4 regions of the Paenibacillus sp. J22P143 genome follow, and region 4 is predicted to be linked to each of the others. Evidence: riboswitches for the same ligand, from Rfam matches in the RefSeq annotation. Region 4 holds a riboswitch; each other region holds the start of a gene.
What was found. A riboswitch is a leader RNA that binds a small molecule or an ion and turns the genes downstream of it on or off. The one in region 4 is predicted to bind cyclic di-AMP.

Region 1: linked by a shared signal. The riboswitch ahead of AC58PQ_RS21405 (CAP domain-containing protein) and the one ahead of AC58PQ_RS17760 (APC family permease) in region 4 are both predicted to bind cyclic di-AMP.
Region 2: linked by a shared signal. The riboswitch ahead of AC58PQ_RS27135 (ABC transporter ATP-binding protein) and the one ahead of AC58PQ_RS17760 (APC family permease) in region 4 are both predicted to bind cyclic di-AMP.
Region 3: linked by a shared signal. The riboswitch ahead of AC58PQ_RS28975 (resuscitation-promoting factor) and the one ahead of AC58PQ_RS17760 (APC family permease) in region 4 are both predicted to bind cyclic di-AMP.

What each region holds. Positions count from the first base shown of each region.
Region 1 is NZ_JCAUAQ010000019.1:19,308-23,674, forward strand. Features, by position in the region: gene AC58PQ_RS21395 (DUF4184 family protein) at 1-681, shown strand, start outside; gene AC58PQ_RS21400 (leucine-rich repeat domain-containing protein) at 698-1,726, shown strand; cyclic di-AMP (ydaO/yuaA leader) riboswitch at 2,107-2,239, shown strand; gene AC58PQ_RS21405 (CAP domain-containing protein) at 2,245-2,895, shown strand; gene AC58PQ_RS21410 (copper amine oxidase N-terminal domain-containing protein) at 3,202-3,963, shown strand.
Region 2 is NZ_JCAUAQ010000035.1:34,426-38,792, forward strand. Features, by position in the region: gene AC58PQ_RS27120 (hypothetical protein) at 1-110, shown strand, start outside; gene AC58PQ_RS27125 (GerAB/ArcD/ProY family transporter) at 140-1,234, shown strand; gene AC58PQ_RS27130 (AraC family transcriptional regulator) at 1,681-2,385, shown strand; cyclic di-AMP (ydaO/yuaA leader) riboswitch at 2,532-2,696, shown strand; gene AC58PQ_RS27135 (ABC transporter ATP-binding protein) at 2,810-3,694, shown strand; gene AC58PQ_RS27140 (ABC transporter permease subunit) at 3,700-4,367, shown strand, end outside.
Region 3 is NZ_JCAUAQ010000048.1:11,504-15,870, forward strand. Features, by position in the region: gene AC58PQ_RS28965 (ABC transporter permease) at 1-986, opposite strand, end outside; gene AC58PQ_RS28970 (ABC transporter ATP-binding protein) at 983-1,726, opposite strand; cyclic di-AMP (ydaO/yuaA leader) riboswitch at 2,009-2,202, shown strand; gene AC58PQ_RS28975 (resuscitation-promoting factor) at 2,486-3,625, shown strand; gene rnmV (ribonuclease M5) at 3,742-4,275, shown strand; gene rsmA (16S rRNA (adenine(1518)-N(6)/adenine(1519)-N(6))-dimethyltransferase RsmA) at 4,326-4,367, shown strand, end outside.
Region 4 is NZ_JCAUAQ010000012.1:117,259-121,625, reverse strand. Features, by position in the region: gene AC58PQ_RS17770 (polysaccharide deacetylase family protein) at 1-237, opposite strand, end outside; gene AC58PQ_RS17765 (YqkE family protein) at 249-509, opposite strand; gene AC58PQ_RS17760 (APC family permease) at 556-2,391, opposite strand; cyclic di-AMP (ydaO/yuaA leader) riboswitch at 2,492-2,643, opposite strand; gene AC58PQ_RS17755 (hypothetical protein) at 2,839-2,967, opposite strand; cyclic di-GMP riboswitch class I at 3,115-3,202, shown strand; gene AC58PQ_RS17750 (hypothetical protein) at 3,271-3,705, shown strand; gene AC58PQ_RS17745 (NAD(P)/FAD-dependent oxidoreductase) at 3,790-4,367, opposite strand, start outside.

The DNA of each region.
Region 1 (4,367 bases), on a different contig from region 4:
AGCTTATTGGGTCTTATTCTTGGGAGTATGTCGCCTGATTTTGAGTATTTTATTGCTCTTGAGCCATATCAAAGTATAGGACACACATTTAAGGGGTTACTACTACAATCAATTCCTATATGTATTGTCATGTTACTCCTACTACAGATCATTATGAAGGTAATTACGATTCATCTTCCTTCGTTTTTACATATCGATGTCAAGGCTTATTGTTCGTTTAGACACTTTGACCTACGAAATAGTAAGAATTGGATCGTTTTCTTAATGTCTGTAGTCATTGGATTCTATAGTCATGTATTTGTCGATTCGTTCACGCATAAATCAGGTTATTTTGTTATGAATTTTACTGTTTTACAGAATTTATATGTTTCAGTTCCATTGTACAAGTTACTACAACATCTACTTTCGATCATTGGTATCTTGGTACAGATGCTGCTACTCCTATTTTTAATAATCAAAAGCCCATATACGAAAAGACCTTTTAGAAGAGTTGATATGAAAAGCAAGATCATTTATTGGGTAGTCGTACTTTTAATTACAAATGTCGTGGTAATCACCAAGGTGGTTTTAACGACAAGTACAAATGTTTTAGGGATATTGGTTGTCTCTCCCATATCAGGATTCATACTTGGGCTAATTGTTTCAAGTCTTATTTTTCGAAAGAGAGTAGTTTTAAAATAGAAGGGAGTCGAATGGGATGAGATTGTATACAGACCCTAGAGGCGATGCGTACGAGCAGGTCATTGATTTGGCGATTCGGAATTCAGAATGTTTTGTGCTCGGGGAGAAAATTGCGGTTGCTGAGGTACGGGGCCAATACGCAAGCGTATTGGAATCGTTGGAACCTTACCTGGTAAAGACAATAGTAATCCAAAGCAATGATATCGATGAAATTAGACGAGTTAGCAATATCTATCGCAGTCATGCCTTTTATTCCTCGGGAACCTATTATTTATATAGATGCTGTGAAGAAAGCGGGAACGTCTTAAAGCAAATGGCAAACCGTCTGTCAGATTGGATTTATCCTAAAGTGCCGGAAGACTTGTGTTTCTTGAAAGCAGGTGGCGGAGACTACCTTTACTCGGTTGTGCATGAACATATGTATGGTATGGACGTAACTGAGGAAGAAGCAATCGAACTGATGGATCGAATTACAGGGCTATTTTTGGAATTAAAGGCTCACCGTGACCTGGATCGTCTGCTAGATGATGCCATTAAGCATAAAACTGACTGGCTAAATATAAGTGGACATAGGCTGACAGAGCTGCCTGAGAGAGTCCGGGAACTGACAGAGCTGCGTGATCTTGAAATTTTTGAACAGGATCTTTATCGTCTACCTGAAGGGTTGTTCGAGTTAATCAAGCTTGAACGCTTGAAAATCCTGACAGCTGATTTGGAGAGTATTCCCGCATCCATAGCTAATCTGAAGAACTTGAGATTACTTAGTATCCAATGTGCGAGTTCGGATCGGCCGACTCCTGGTTATCGGTTCAAGCCGAAGGAAGAGATCAGCTTAAACCGCATCCCACCGGAGATTGGAGAGTTGGAACAACTAGAGCAACTTACGATTCAATACACCTCGATCCATGAGCTACCGATTGAGCTAGAGAAGCTGAAGAATTTACGATTCCTGGACTTAGGCGTATGTATGATCAATCGGAAGCCTGATTTCCTCTATGCTATGAAGGAACTGAAATACGTTTATCTGTCACAAGATTCGTTATGAAAATCCCAAAAAATAGGACTTAACACTTTGTGTTATTGGAATTAAAGCAGATGCGATAAGATATAACGACGATAAGTATCTCAAACAAGCAGAAGAAGTACAAAAAAGAATCGATAAATTGAAAAAAGGAAAAGAAGAATACCAAAAAAATGAGAAGACCGTAAATCAACTCCGTAAAGAACTCGATATTCCTGTAAATTAATTTCAAAAGTTTATTTAGTAGAGTCGACAAAGTCGACTCTTTTTTGAGTATGGTTCCTGCATACCGACATTTGAGTACTGAGAAGATTGTTTCCGCTTACATAAAGCAACTGGAAGATTTTGAGCCATGTTTTCGCAGATTTCACATGTTACAATCGTTTAGATCCATATTGGATCAAAAACTTAGAAGGCCGAAGCTTTTTTGAAGCACGGGGGACCCAATCTTTGGGGTGAAGCCGCGATCCGCGGCCGGGTGATTACTCTTTGATCCGAATCCGACAGCTAACCTCGCAGGCCGCAAAAAGGAGAGGTTTATTTTGAATCGTTACAAAAAGCTAGTAGTTACAGGTGCACTAGGTTTGAGCGTCCTTATGGGGGCGAACGCGGCATTTGCTGCAACAGGAGCTCATACGGTAGCAGGCAATGATACCATGTGGTTGATCTCCAAGAAGTATGGTGTAAGCCTATCTTCGCTTATCAAGGCAAACCCTCAAGTTGCCAATCCGAACGTAATTTGGTCGGGAATGAAACTCAATATTCCTGGAAGCACGAGCTCAAATGTTGCTACCAAACCATCGGTTACGCCTGCGCCAACGCAATCTACTTTTGCTAGCCAAGTGGTTAACATTGTTAACCAGGAACGAGCTAAGGCTGGACTGAAGCCTTTAACCAGTAATAGCGCGCTTACCGCGATGGCGCTAGATAAAGCGAAGGATATGTACAACAACGGTTATTTCGATCATACATCGCCGACGTACGGTTCTCCTTTTGATATGATGCGCTCCTACGGAATTAACTATTCCTACGCGGGTGAAAACATCGCGAAGGGTCAACAAACACCACAAGCCGTCATTACAGCATGGATGAACAGCGCGGGACATCGTCAGAACATTTTAAGTCCTAATTACACGCAAATAGGCGTGGGTTATTATAATGGTGAGTGGGTTCAAGAATTTATCGCTAACTAATAAATGCCACATAGTAAATAATATTATTAAATACAATTAAGCGTCTGTAGAGTCTTTACAGGCGTTTTTGTGTTGTGTGCTTGTACTATTAGCTCATTAGTTATGGGTTTGACCATTCGCAAAATTTACCACACATATTGCAACACTTTCCTAACAACTCCCTGTTAGTATTTCAGGTAGCAGAACACGTATTTAAATTCGTCACTACAAGTCTTTTAGGAAGTGATGCCCACAACGGGTAGAGATGTACATGGCGATTTGCGAAACAAATTATATCAGATCACACAACAATAGGAGGATTTACAAGTGAAGAATAGCACAAAGAAGATTCTTTCGGCAACACTGGTGGCAATGATAGCCACCACAGCTTTATCTGCTAGTGCATTTGCTAGAGACGTAGAGGCGGATCGGGCGTGGTTGGAATTTATCAATCGAAATGTAACTGGCACTTTTGGAGAGACATGGAATGTTAAGCCAGTTGTTCCAGAAGTAAAGCCTGTCAGCAATGAAGTTGATATCTTCCTGGAAGGATATGAGCTTCCCGCAACGGGAGTGATTGATAATGGTTCAACTCTTGTGCCAATGAGAGTTATCTTCGAAGCAATTGGATACGGCGTGGCTTGGAATGACACAACGAAAACAGTTACAGGCACAGGATCGGATGGAACTAAAATTTCTCTAACGATTGGCAGCACAAATGCTACTGTTAAAGGGGTAAAAAAGTCGTTACCTGTAGCACCAAAAATAATCGATGGCAACACAATGATTCCTGTACGCTTTGTGTCGGAGAACTCAGGATATGATGTTAAATGGGATGGAACAATGCGCAGAGTTAATATCACAGCCGCCAATGTGTGGTCTGATAGAGAAAACATGAACTCCGTCATTTCATACACGGACACAAATGGAAAAACTCTGAAAATGACGAAAGCACAGTGGGATGATTATTTTTCCGACTTTGAAGGTTCAGACGTTCCTCAAGAATTATACGGAAAATTCTTTATAGACTGGTGGGCATCATTCGAGGAAGAAGTTGTATATTTTCATGATGTAGCTAGTGATAAATGATTCATATACAAAGCTTCAACATAAGTCAATCTTTAGACTCACGGTATTAGTACAATTGACCACCCTACAAAACTGTTGCGGTTTATTTTTTTGTCGGAAATTAACATGATATGACCGAACGGGACATGTTATTTCAATCAATAATATCTATCCAAGTCACAGGACACCTAATTCAAAGGTGTTCTTTTTGTTAACCGCTGATACTCCGAGCATAGTTAGCCAATGTGTACTTGTGCTACACATTGTTCAATAGAATTGCTGCTTACAAGACATTTGAGGTGTCTGGAGATGATACACATAAATAGGTGCAAAGACTCACACCACAAAAGTACAATTCATCCTTAGATAATATCCTCCGTCTATCGTAATGGTATCTTCTGAGTAGTCCTGCAAAATACCTGTTT
Region 2 (4,367 bases), on a different contig from region 4:
CGCTGCTTCTTGCGGGTTGGATTATGTTATTTTTCGATCTGCCTCACATTGCTGGTCCCACAGACTTGCTTAAGACCATATATAAACCGCTTTCGGCACTGCTGAAATAGAACAATTGTAACTGGGAGGGGGAAGACTGTTGCTGGATAAAGGAAAAATATCATCATTCCAATTAGCGGTATTACTGTATCCGACCATACTAGCTACTGGCTTTATACTTTTGCCATCCTTTTCGGCACATTATGCCAAAAATGATAATTGGATGACGGGACTATTTACCCTTCTATCCGGCTATTTAACAGTTTATACACTAATTCGGTTACATGAACTGTATCCAAAACAATCCTTCGCTGAGTACAGTGAGCAAATACTTGGGAAAATTCCTGGAAAACTTATAACGATTGTAATGATTTTTCATCTGCTACCTTCAATAGGTATTATCTCTAGGCAATATGCTGAGTTTGTAAAGAGCAACTTTCTGTTCGAGACTCCCCCGCAGTTAATCGTCGCCTTGATGGTATTGCTCGCGGGGCTTGCCGTCCGGGGCGGAGCGGAGATGATTGTAAGGAGCGCAATGATTTTTACTCCCTTCTTTATTTTGCCACTATTCATTCTGCTTTTACTTATCCCTGAAATGCACATAAAATATATATTTCCCATCCTAAGCCATGGAATTACCCCTGTAATCAAAGGAGCGATAGGAATACAGGCGTGGGTAACTCAAGTTTTTTTGATGTCTTTTTTTCTGCCCTGCTTAACAGATCCACAAAAAGGAAAGAAAAAGTTGTTAATTTCACTAAGTACTGTCGTTTTTAGTATGGTATTTATCAACCTGATTATCTTACTTTTGTTAGGGCCGGATGTGGACAATAAAGTCTATCCGGTATTGATTGCTTTTCGTTATATCAGCTTTGCCAATTTCTTCGAAAATTTAGAGTCCTTGCTCCTGGCTATGTGGGTAGCTGGAAATTTCTTGAAAATTGCAGTGTATTATTATGCGAGCACCCTTACGATCGCACTATGTTTGAATCTTTCGGATTATCGGCCAATCGTATTTCCGGTTGGATTGCTGGTTGTTGTATTTAGTTTGTGGGGGTTTCCGAATTATTTTAGTATAGGAAGTCATTCAAGATTGGTAGCGCCATTCGATATAACGATAAATATGCTGATTATTCCGCTGCTTCTCCTTATCGTGGCCGGTTTTCGCAGGAAAAAATGGAAATGGTGGGGATAGTAATAAATCGCTACCAAGGATTTTTGAAATCCTTTTTACGATTAATCCCTTATTATTCCAAATAACCCATCATTAATATATTTTTTTGGAAATTTCCTCTAATCAAATTATTCTGCTCTTTAGTCTGCAGAAATAGGGATCGCAAACTGCGCTGCAGCCGGCGATCCCTATTTTAGTAACGCGTTTTTCGCTAGTTCAATGTCAAAATCAACAGTAGGGATTTAACAGAGAGAAGCACTATCGATTTATCGACTCGGTTCTAGGATAGAACCGGAAACCCAACATAAGCAAGGGGCGGAGCTGGCCGCCTCTTTTCCATCCTGTAAGTACTTTCAGTCGATCCCTTCACTGCAAGATGCTCTCTTATCCATTTAATATGTACGTCATTCGCCCTTTAGGCCTCAATTATAGAATCGGAACAGCTGTAGCAAGCCAATTTGCATATCGTGTTAAGCGGTAAAGGCTATGTGAAAGCAAACGGAAAGGAAATCTGCTTGGAAGCAGGGCAGGGTTTTTATTACGGGCCTGGTCTCGAGCAGGAGTATCGAACCGATCCGAAGGAGCCTTGGGAGGTATTCTGGGTCCACCTAGCGGGCGAGGGACTAAGCAGGTTATTGAACGGTCAAGGAACTTCATCCGTATGGTTGTTTACCTCCAGTGATGTGCCGAAGCTCAAACAACGGGCAGGGGGCTTACTTGAATTAGCTTCCCCTAATGATCGGAACGAGGTGCAATTGGCCGTAAAGCTCTATGAACTGCTTGCTGAGCTTGCCGTAAGTGCGGAGACGCTTGGAACAGCAACCATGCTGGATAAGCGTGCGCGGATGAGAGAGGTTGCGGAATATATTCGGGCCCATTGTACGGAGCCGTTGACACTGCTGCAGATGGCCGAGCAGGCAGGCTTCAGCACGTATTATTTTAGTCGAATGTTTCACGAAGTGAAGGGGCGGCCCCCGATGGAAGGGCTGTTTGAATGTCGTCTCGTCGTAGCGAAGCAACTGCTCATGTCGACAGAATGGACGATCAAGCAAGTGGCAGAGAACACAGGGTTTTCGCAGAGCAGTTACTTCATCGCGCGCTTTCGGGAGCACACTGGACAGACTCCGCAGGAGTACCGGCGGTTGTATAACGCAAGGAGTACTAAAATGTAGCAAAGCAGGGGATAATCAACGTCACCTACGAATGAATACGCTTTCATGAGTTGCCAAAGTCAAATAAGCAATAATTAAAGGCGAATCTAAGTTTTACATTCTATAGAGAACGGCGTAAGATTCATTACGACAAGTTGTTTTTTTTCTAAAATATACCACTTAATTCCCAGTAGGGAAACGGGGGAACCAATCGAAGCCGTACAAGCAACACATGGCTTCATGGGGTGAATCCTGATGCGCGCAAGCATTAGGTAGGACGCTCTCAAGTCCGAATCCGACAGCTAACCTCGTAGTGCTTTGAGAGAGAACCGCACACTCGCCTTCTTCTGTGAAGAAGCCCGAGCGTAGAGATTCTCTATGCTTAGGGCTTCTTTTTGCTTGCTAAACTCAATAAATCACAGGGAATTCATAAGGAGGCTACACCATGCATGCCATTGAAATTAATAATCTGACCAAAACCTATGGGAATTCACGAGGCATTACAGATGTTAGTTTTTCGATCGAAGAAGGAGAGATTTTTGGTTTTATTGGGCCGAATGGTGCAGGAAAATCAACCACGATTCGAACGCTGCTGTCTCTGATTTTTCCAACCAGTGGCAGCGCCAAAATTTTCGGGAAAGACTGCATCCAGTTTGCGCCTGAAATTAAGAAAGACATCGGCTATTTACCTTCCGAGGTATTTTATTATGACAACATGAAGGTCATTGACCTACTCAAGTATTCAGCCAGCTTTTACAAGAAGGATTGTACCAAGAGAATAAAAGAACTTGCTGAAATGATGGATCTGGATGTTACGAAGAAAATCGATGATCTATCTCTGGGAAATAAAAAGAAAGTGGGCATCGTTCAAGGGCTACTGCACGATCCTAAGCTCATTATCCTGGATGAACCGACAAGTGGACTGGATCCGCTCATGCAGATGAAGTTTTTCGAATTACTCGAACAACAGAATAAAAGGGGAGCTACGATTCTTTTTTCCTCTCACATATTGAGTGAAGTTCAGAGACTGTGCGATCGAGTTGCGATTATTAAGGAAGGTAGGATTGTGACGGTTGAGAAGATCAGTACGTTAAAAGAAAACAATTTCAAAAGATTTAAAATTGACACAGCGCAAGCGCTCGACCCTCATTTTTTCAAGATGACCGGGGTCAATAACATAGATGTCCATGGCCGGACAACGAGCTTCTTATTTAAAGGTAACATCAATCAAGTAATGAGAAAAATTGCTGAAATTGAAATCGATAATCTGTGGATCGAAGAGCCTGATTTAGAGGAGATTTTTATGCACTACTACGAGAAGGAGGCTTAAAAGGAATGAATATTTTCCTTCATGAATTGAGAGCTTATCGGAAATCCACGATCACGTGGACGTGCTCCTTAATTGCTGTCATCGTCCTATTCTTATCCCTTTTTCCTTCGGTCTCTAAGGATTTTTCTGAATTTTATTCCGTATTAGAAGGGTATCCAGAAGGGGTCAGGAAAGCGCTTGGTATTGAAATCGAGACCTTTGGTACCCTACTTGGATTCTATATGTATATCTTTATGTACATTACGCTTTGCGGAGCCATTCAAGCCATGGTTTTGGGAACGTCGATCGTCTCGAAGGAAGTTCGTGAGAAAACAGCAGACTTTCTTCTTACGAAGCCCGTAACACGTACTAAAATATTGACATCCAAGCTATTAGCGGCTATTGCTTCATTAGTGATTACGTGTGTGATCTATATCGTTGCAGCCTATTTGATGGCGCTTCAAGTAAAAACGGTTGATTTCGATGTGAACATATTTCTATTGATTTCATTCACGTTACTGTTCATCCAGCTCATGTTTCTAGCCATAGGGTTCATCATTTCCGTCGTTTTTTCTAAAATAAAAGCCGTCTTATCCGTCAGTCTGGGTACGGTGTTTGCCTTTTTCGTGATCGGAATGGTCGTTGCCGTAGATGGGGAGGGAGCTAAGCGTTATTTCTCGCCATTTAAATACTT
Region 3 (4,367 bases), on a different contig from region 4:
TGAACCATTGAGATCACAAGTGCGATGAATAGAATTACACTTTTTGCAGTAGTGGAATCTGAAACGGCTAAGGCTAATACGCCAAACACAGTAAGCCGGAGAACAATCGCGAATAATTCAGTGCGCAGCAATGTCTTCATATATAAGTAGAGAAACGCCGAATCCTGTCGAAATGGGATCGTTCGAGTAAGCCCGCTGATCCAACCTCGGCGGGCTATTCGCGTTGGTAACTGAGGGACATCTACGAACCAATTGAAGAAGGCGTAGAGTCTAGCCTGCTGCTGCTTCTCTTTGGCAATCAGATAATCCCATCCGATCACATATTTAGCAACGGAACGAAATGCTGAAAGCCACACGAATACAAGCAGCAATGCTGTTAAGCTGGCCCATAAGCTACTATAGTGAAATTGAACGGTAATGAGGGAGATGGATGCGACCCAACGAAAGATGACGGACAGTAATCTTGTTCGTTCAGCGGCAAATCTGCCTTCCTGCCAACTGGCTAATAGGTTAGCTGTTTTTAATAGAAGTAATAGACCTAACATGAGTAGAAATGGTTGCGAATCCGCACCTAAACAATGGTTATAAAGCGGACGAAGTGTGACCCAAGCGAGAAATAACCAGAGCCCCTGAAGTGAAAAGCTATACATGAAGCTGCTTCGGAAATAGGCATCCATTTCATGCTCAATCCGCAACAGAAACATCCGATCGGCACTGCGGGTCAGTGTTCGAATGGGACTTGAAGTGACGAGTGGAACGAGTACGAGCAGAACGATCCAAAGGTACGGATAATCTGTCGGAAGTCGCTGTAATGTTTTTGCATAATAATAGGAAGAAACGATGACAAGAAACAACAAGAAGCCGATAAAATTACTGCGTGCGGCATACTGCCAATAACCCATGGATTCCTTCATATAGTGTTGAAAACGCTGCTTCCATAATGCTTGTGTGTTAAATGCATGTGTAGTATCTTTTGGTTGACTCATCGCAGTTCTCCTTGAACAAGCTTGTAGAAGATGTCGTCTAATGACGCCTGAGGAAGCTCTGTTTGTGCGCGTAATTCGACTAAATCTCCCTGAGCTACCATGTGGCCCTTATGGAGAACGACATAGCTATCGCAATATTTTTCAATCGTAGACAAAATGTGTGAGGAAATGAGAAATGATGCGCCTTTTTGTTTCATTTTAACCATTAATTCGAGCAAGGAACGAATAGCTAAAGGGTCGAGACCGAGGAACGGCTCATCGATAATATATAAAGAGGGCTCGATCAGGAACGCATTCATGATCATGACCTTTTGCTTCATCCCTTTGGATAAATGACTTGCGAAGCTATTCAGCTTGTCTTTCATTTGAAACTGCTCCAACAAGGACTGAGAACGGGTTTCGTAGTCCTCCTTGGAAACGCCGTAAGCCATGGCTGTTAGCTCAAGGTGTTCACGTATCGTAAGCTCTTCGTATAACTCCGGACTTTCAGGTACATAGGCGTATGTAGCGCGGTAGGGAATTGGACTTTCGGCTAAAGTTAAGCCGTTAATGCGAATGGATCCTTTTTGCGGTTGCAGGAGTCCTAATATATTTTTGATGGTGGTACTTTTTCCTGCCCCGTTGAGTCCGATTAGCCCCATCATTTCACCTTGGCGGATCGAAAATGTGAGGTCATGTAGAACTGGTCTGTTAGGTAGGTATCCCCCGAATAAAGCGTTTACTTCTAAGATGGGAACCATCTCAATTGCCTCCCTAAATGCAAATTATTGGTATTTATCAATCAAATACTTCCAGAATCATTATAAACAAATTTGCGTTTTTAGCCTAGTTTTGGTCATTATACATTAAAAAATCGAGTATACGTACGTTAAAGTTAGGTAGATGTAGATATAAGTGGATTATATTTGAAAAATAATCGAAATTTAAGTGATTTAGCCCTTTTTAACGGGTGTTAATCCCTTTACAGGTTGAGCTTAACAGCGTAATATACTTTTCATAATAACTTAATATCCAATTTGCCAATTTTCCATTCGCTGAGTTCCAAATGTGGAAACGGGGGAACCACTGCAAGCTTAATGAGCATTTCAATGCGGTTAAGTGAGCAGAGAGTAACAGGGGTGAATCATGGACGTCAAACAAGTAGTTTGCGTCTGCGTAGGGCGACTCTCACGTCCGAATCCGTCAGCTAACCTCGTAAGCGTAAGAGAGGTAACGATTGTCGTGCGTGCTATTTGTATTTCACTATGCAAACTAAGCCAGCGAGAAGAGTCCTCTTCTTGCTGGCTTTTTGTCCTCACACAGGGTTTTACACAGATAAAAAGACATAAAATGACCCGGAATTCATAGGATGTTGAATAGGTAAAAGGGGGGACGACCAGATTCAGCGAGGTTAGAAAGCTGATGATGGCGAGCATGTTAAGTTAAACTAAAAACCTTAGTCGCGTCAAATTTAATCATGCTGTAACCTGGCGGCGAGGCTTTGAAGGAGGACCGAAAAAGTGGGCAGTATCTCAATTAGCGAGACCCATGTAAAACGATCATCCAGCATGTCCTTCGCATTGCGATGGAAGCATGAAAACTTGCGTTTGATTTTAAGCCTAGCTATAATCTCAATCGCAATGACTTTCATGTTTTTGGTGTTGTTGTACGGAACGGCTACCAAGAGCGTATCCGTGGTTGTGAATGGACAAGAAACTATTGTGCACACGAAGCAATGGGTCCTGCAACGCCTACTGGATGAACAAGCCATAACGATTGGAGAGCACGATGAAATTTCAGCTTCACTTACGACCAAGCTCAAGGGTGGAGACAAAATTGTTATCGAGCAGGCCTCACCAATTCAATTGACTGCTGATGGAAAGACCACCACTGTTTACACAACTGCAAGAACGGTAGAAAGTGCATTGCAACGTTTAAATATTGCACTTGGGGAGAACGATCGTATCACTCCCGAACCGACGGCCGCTCTTAGCACAGGCGATGAAATCAAGATCGTCCGTGTGACCAAAGAGACGGAGGAAGTCTCTGAAACGATCGCATTCGAGACAGAGAAAAAGAATGACGCATCTTTACTTAAAGGGAAAGAGCAAGTCGTCCAAGAAGGTAAAGAAGGCGTGTTGGTTAAGAAGAAAGAAAAGACTTTCGAGGACGGTGTTTTAGTCGCGGAAGCAGTTGTGGGTGAAGAAGTACAAACAGAAAGCGTTAAGAAAGTAGTATCTGTAGGCACGAAAAATCCTGTGGTCGTTCTCTCCGCCTCTTCACCGAGTGTGGATGAGGTTTCCAAGAATGGTGTGACCTTCGGCTACAAACAAATTCTCAAAAACGTGAAACTTACTGCCTATTCAGCGGGCGTCGCGTCGACAGGCAAAACCGAGGGCTCCTCTGGTTATGGTAAAACCTACACAGGGACTACTGTAACCGAAGGGCGCACAATTGCCGTCGATCCGAAGGTGATTCCACTGGGTTGGTGGGTGTACATTGAAGGCATTGGCTTCCGTCGTGCTGAGGATATTGGCAGCGGCGTGAAAGGTCAGATGATCGATGTATATTACGAGGATCATGGCTACGCGAATAAATTCGGAACCAAACAAGGGTACACAGTATATGTGGTTGGCCCTACAAAACCGTCTCAAAACTAACGTGTAAACGGAAGTTTTGACGGGAACACTACTAAATACACGTAGCTTGGCATCTGCCGCGCGAAAGAAGAGGAGACCCCTCTTCTTTTTCTGCGTACTGGGGAAGGAAAACGTAGATGATAAAAGAAATGATCGTCGTGGAAGGTAAGGACGATACAGCTGCTATCAGGCGGGCTGTGGAGGCGGATACGATTGAAACGGGCGGCTCCGCCATCGGACAAGCCGTACTCAAACGGATCGCGCTGGCTCAGCAGCGCAGAGGCGTCATTATATTCACGGATCCCGATCACGCGGGTGAGCGGATTCGCAAAATTGTTGCAGCCAAGGTGCCTGGCTGCAAGCATGCCTTCATTACGCAGGAGCAAGCTGCGTATAAAGGCGACATTGGCGTCGAGAACGCGACGCCGGACACGATCCGTCAGGCGCTTCAGAGCCTGCGGACAGAGTACGACGCAGCGGTCTCTCAGCTGACGATGGAGGATTTGATCGGTGCGGGCCTTATCGTTCATCCGGATGCGGCGGCACGCCGCTTGGCCGTAGGCAACGCCTTAGGCATTGGTTATTGCAATGGCAAGCAATTTTATAAGCGCTGCGCGATGTTTCAGATTTCGCGAGAGGAATTCGAAGCGGCGCTCGAGCATTTGAATTGAATCAAATTTAATTATGAGAACGAGAACCTATAGATAACGAGGTCTATCCTATGACGATATCCGGGCAAGAAGTGATTGTAACCGCAGAAGAT
Region 4 (4,367 bases):
CTCGATTTCTGCTGCATGAAGTGTCGGACTATCTGATATCGGATGGGATGAGTTCGTCGTGACAGGTGACTCTGTTGGGCCGCTCACAGGGGTTGATGAGATAACTGGTGGTGTTGCCGTTGCACTCAGCGGCGCGGGCGTTGCAGCAGTTGTTGTCACTTCCACACCCTCAGCACCCTGCTCCGCCTCACAGCCTGCAAGCGCTATCATCGCGCTCACAAAGAAAAGGAGGCACATCGTGCGCCCCCTCATTTGTGTTTCCGCCAATCTAATTTACTTTTCTCCAGCTGATAAGCAAAATCATTTTCAAGCCGCTTCTCTTCCGCTTTGCGAGCCGCCTCTACCTTGGCTCTTTCGGCGTCCTTCTTCGCTTGCTCTTCCGCTTTCATCGCGTCAGCCTGGGCTTTAAGTCCTTCCAAAATTTCCGGACGCAGCAAATCCTTAAGTGTTGCGGGTTTATCTTGCACGCTAGCCGCAGCTGGCGTCATATTAGCTTTCTTTTTCACCATAATAAGGTCACCTCGTCTACATGTTCTCTCTATATATTGTACACGTCTACTGGTGTAAATGATACGGTACTGTCGCAACAACGATATCCTTTTCGGCTTGAAGCTTCGAACGAATACGCGCCGCTGACTGATTATGGAGCAGACGGTGCCACCATTTCTTCGGCATGAATTGAGGGAGAATAACCATGATAGACTGCTTCTCTGACACGTGGGTGTCGATGCGCTCTATGAACTCTACCAGCGGCTTCAGGATCGTCCTGTACCGTGATTTGAACACGACCAGTCGAACGCCTGGATCCCAGATCTGCCACTTCTCCTGCATCGATTCTTCGTCCTCATCCGAGAAGGAAACATAGAAAGCGATGACGTTTGGCGAAAGTGATTTCGCATAGTTCAGCGTTTGCTCGACAGCGCGATGAATCCCGGCCACAGGTACGATAATCACGGGTTCTTTGGTACACACACGGTCTTGTGTGATATCAATACGCAGTTGGTTGGCAACATCGTCGTAATGGTGACTGATTTTGGTAATGATCCAGAGTAGAATCGGTGTCACGATAATAACGATCCAAGCACCTTCGCTAAATTTCGTGACCGAGAAAATAATAAGAACCGCAAAGGAGACGATCCCGCCTAGCCCGTTAATGAGAAGCTTCCCGATCCAGCCGGGTACGCGTTCTTTCAACCATTTACGTACCAAACCTGCCTGAGCTAGGGTAAAAGATAAAAATACGCCAATCGCATAAAGTGGAATGAGGCCGTCGGTCTTACCTTTAAAGCCAATCAGCAGCAGGCTCGCCAATACGCCTAGCGTAATGATGCCATAGTGATACGAAAGTCGATCCCCCCGGAAAGAGAACATGCGCGGGAAGTTTTTGTCTTGGGCCATAATCGACGCCAAAATTGGGAATCCATTAAAGCTTGTATTCGCAGCTAGTACTAGAATGAGCATCGTCGCGATTTGGGTCGCATAGTACATGACTCCGCGGCCAAAAGCTTGCTCCGTCACCATCGATAGAACCGATGTATGCCCGTTATGATCAGGTGCAACGCCATAGCCTAAGGCGATCAGCGTTACTCCACCGAACACGATGGCCAATAAGCCGCCTAAGGAGAGGAGCGTACGGTTTGCATTTTTGACGGAAGGTGTTCGGAAATGCGGGACAGCATCTGAAATCGCTTCGATTCCTGTTACAGCTGAACAACCGGATGAGAACGCCTTAAGAAGTACGAATAATGTTAATGAGTTCGTCGCTGAGCTTGGTGCGAATTCGATCGCATGCGTATGGAGTGAGCCCGTCAGTAAATCGAATACGCCTTTACCAACTAATAAAAGGATACAAAAGATAAAAAAGTACGTTGGTATCGCGAATACAGTCCCTGATTCAGAAGTACCTCGCAAATTGAGCCACACCATAATCCAAACTAGAAATAGCGTTAATGGCACAATATAAGGCACTGTGGAAGGAAAGGCCGACGTAATCGCCTGTACACCGGCTGAGATCGAAACCGCTACCGTTAAGGTGTAATCGATCAGGAGCGAGACACCCGTTAGTCGTCCCCATACCATTCCTAAATTTTCTTTGGTAACCATATAAGCGCCGCCGCCCATGGGGTAGGCTTCAATAACTTGTCTATAGCTCAACACGAGCAGTAAAATCAACGCAATAATGGAAATGGCAATGGGCAAGGAAAACGCAAATGCAGCAATCCCAACGGTTGCGAGCTCTAACAGAATTTGTTCCGTCCCATAGGATACAGAAGATAATGCATCCGAAGACAGGATGGGAAGTGCTTTCCAAACAGGCAGTTTCTCCGACTCAATCTCGCTCGACTTTAGCGGCTTGCCAAACACAATTTTCTTCAATGAATCACTTGTCATTTTGTGGTTGTTCCTCCAATAAAAACTAATCTCAATGAACTAATTTGGAAAATGGACGCAAAAAAACACAAGGATTGACCTTGTGTTTTAGACACATGTTCTCCTTTCTCACGATCGCTTACGAGGTTAGCTGTCGGGTTCGGGCCGCGAGAAATCTGCCCTAAAAGGTACTTGGTATCAGCACCGTTATTCACCCCATGTTACTCGTGGTTCCCCCGCTTTTCTTATCAGAAAATTAAGCGAAATATTCAACTGTTCAGGTACGAGTTGAATACTACTCTCTTCTTCCAACATAGTAAAGGAGGGAAAAAACGTAAAAAGGTCTTTTCCTGTACCCGAATCCCTCAATAATTCGCTTACATTCAGTTGATTCATTGATTATCTTCCATTCTCGTAGTGATTCAAGGTATTTCGAGCAAAATGGAAGTTGCTTTCTTCAAACATTGGTTAGTCATTAAGATGAATATCAGCCGTCTCGGGTCGCGGCTTCTTATAAAAGCCTACAATATAAGCATACATCAGCTCTGTTAATGCCTCTAAATCTTTCACTTCTACTTTTCTAATCACATATGTCATCGTATTACCCCTTGCGTTTTTATGAATAATAATACATTTATTTGAATAAATATTGAAGTTAGTGGTGGATTAGTGCAGCCTTAATGGCTCTAGTTCCTCTAGTAACTTGTCGAAAAACATCATATAATTAGACCATGCTATTAAACAAATAGAAACGGGCAAACCTTCTGAAAGGAAGCGACGCAAAGCCAACAGGTCTACGGATGGGAACATCTACGATGGCTGGGTTACCTATTAAAGTAAGCAACATACTTTTAGGCTCTCTATAAGTTTAATTCAAAATTATATTTGGAGGGTTCTATTATGAAGAAATTAACGAAACTAATGATGATGGTGATGGTATTAACTTTATCATTTATCGGGGCACAAGGAGCATTTGCAGCAACACTTATTGACCAACAAACTAATGTGAAAATAACTCAAGCATATTACTACACTACTACAAATGACATATCGTTGAAAATTCCAAACACTAAAGAGTTTTCATCAGGAAAACCAATTTGGCAAGTACAAAATCCAAACGGTACATGGTCAGATGTAGCTTATACAAATACCCCCTTATACTTTGCAGGATGTAGTTATGGTTTAGGAATAAGAAAGTATACACAAAGTATAGGACAAACTTATCGACTAAAAATGATGAATAGTACATTAAATACAAATTACTATACAGCTCCATACACACTTACTCAATTAACTGCACCAGCTTATAGTTCTTATATTTCAACTGTAAACTAAATGAAAAACTAAGCTAAATTAAAAAAGCTGAATTGTGATCCCATTCGGACCTCTCAATTCAGCTTTCTTGTCGATATGAGGACATTAATTCGGCACATGATAATTGCGAGTTGTGGATTTTTGCTTCCAAATCATCTTCTTCCAAATGAGTGGAATACCGCCGATGAGGTATAAATAGCGGGCATCGATCATTTTTTTGATAAGTGAGGCCAGACGGCCTTTCACTTTCTTGACTTTGAGTAGACCAACAGCCTCCCCCCGGCCTAGGGATGCAACCGTGCCTTTGAAATCATATACAAAAGGCTTCATTTCTTTGCCTCGAGCCGTCTGAATCAGATTCCTAGCTGCATTATAGCCCTGTTGGACGGCAATCTGCGCATTTGCGGGATATGGCGTACCCTCTGGGCCTGTAACAATCGAGCAATCGCCCGTAATGAAGATCTCTGGAAACGGATACGAACGCAAGCAGCTATCTACTTTTACCCGGCCCCGCTGAACCTCGAACCCCGCTTGCTGCAGCAAGGAATTGCCGCGAATCCCTCCCGACCAGACTACCGTGCCTGCGCGAATGAACTCGCCATTACCCAGAATTACCCCTTCCGGTGTGCATGCCTTGATCGCGGTCGATAGCTTATATTGCACGCCTTTGCGGCGCATCACTT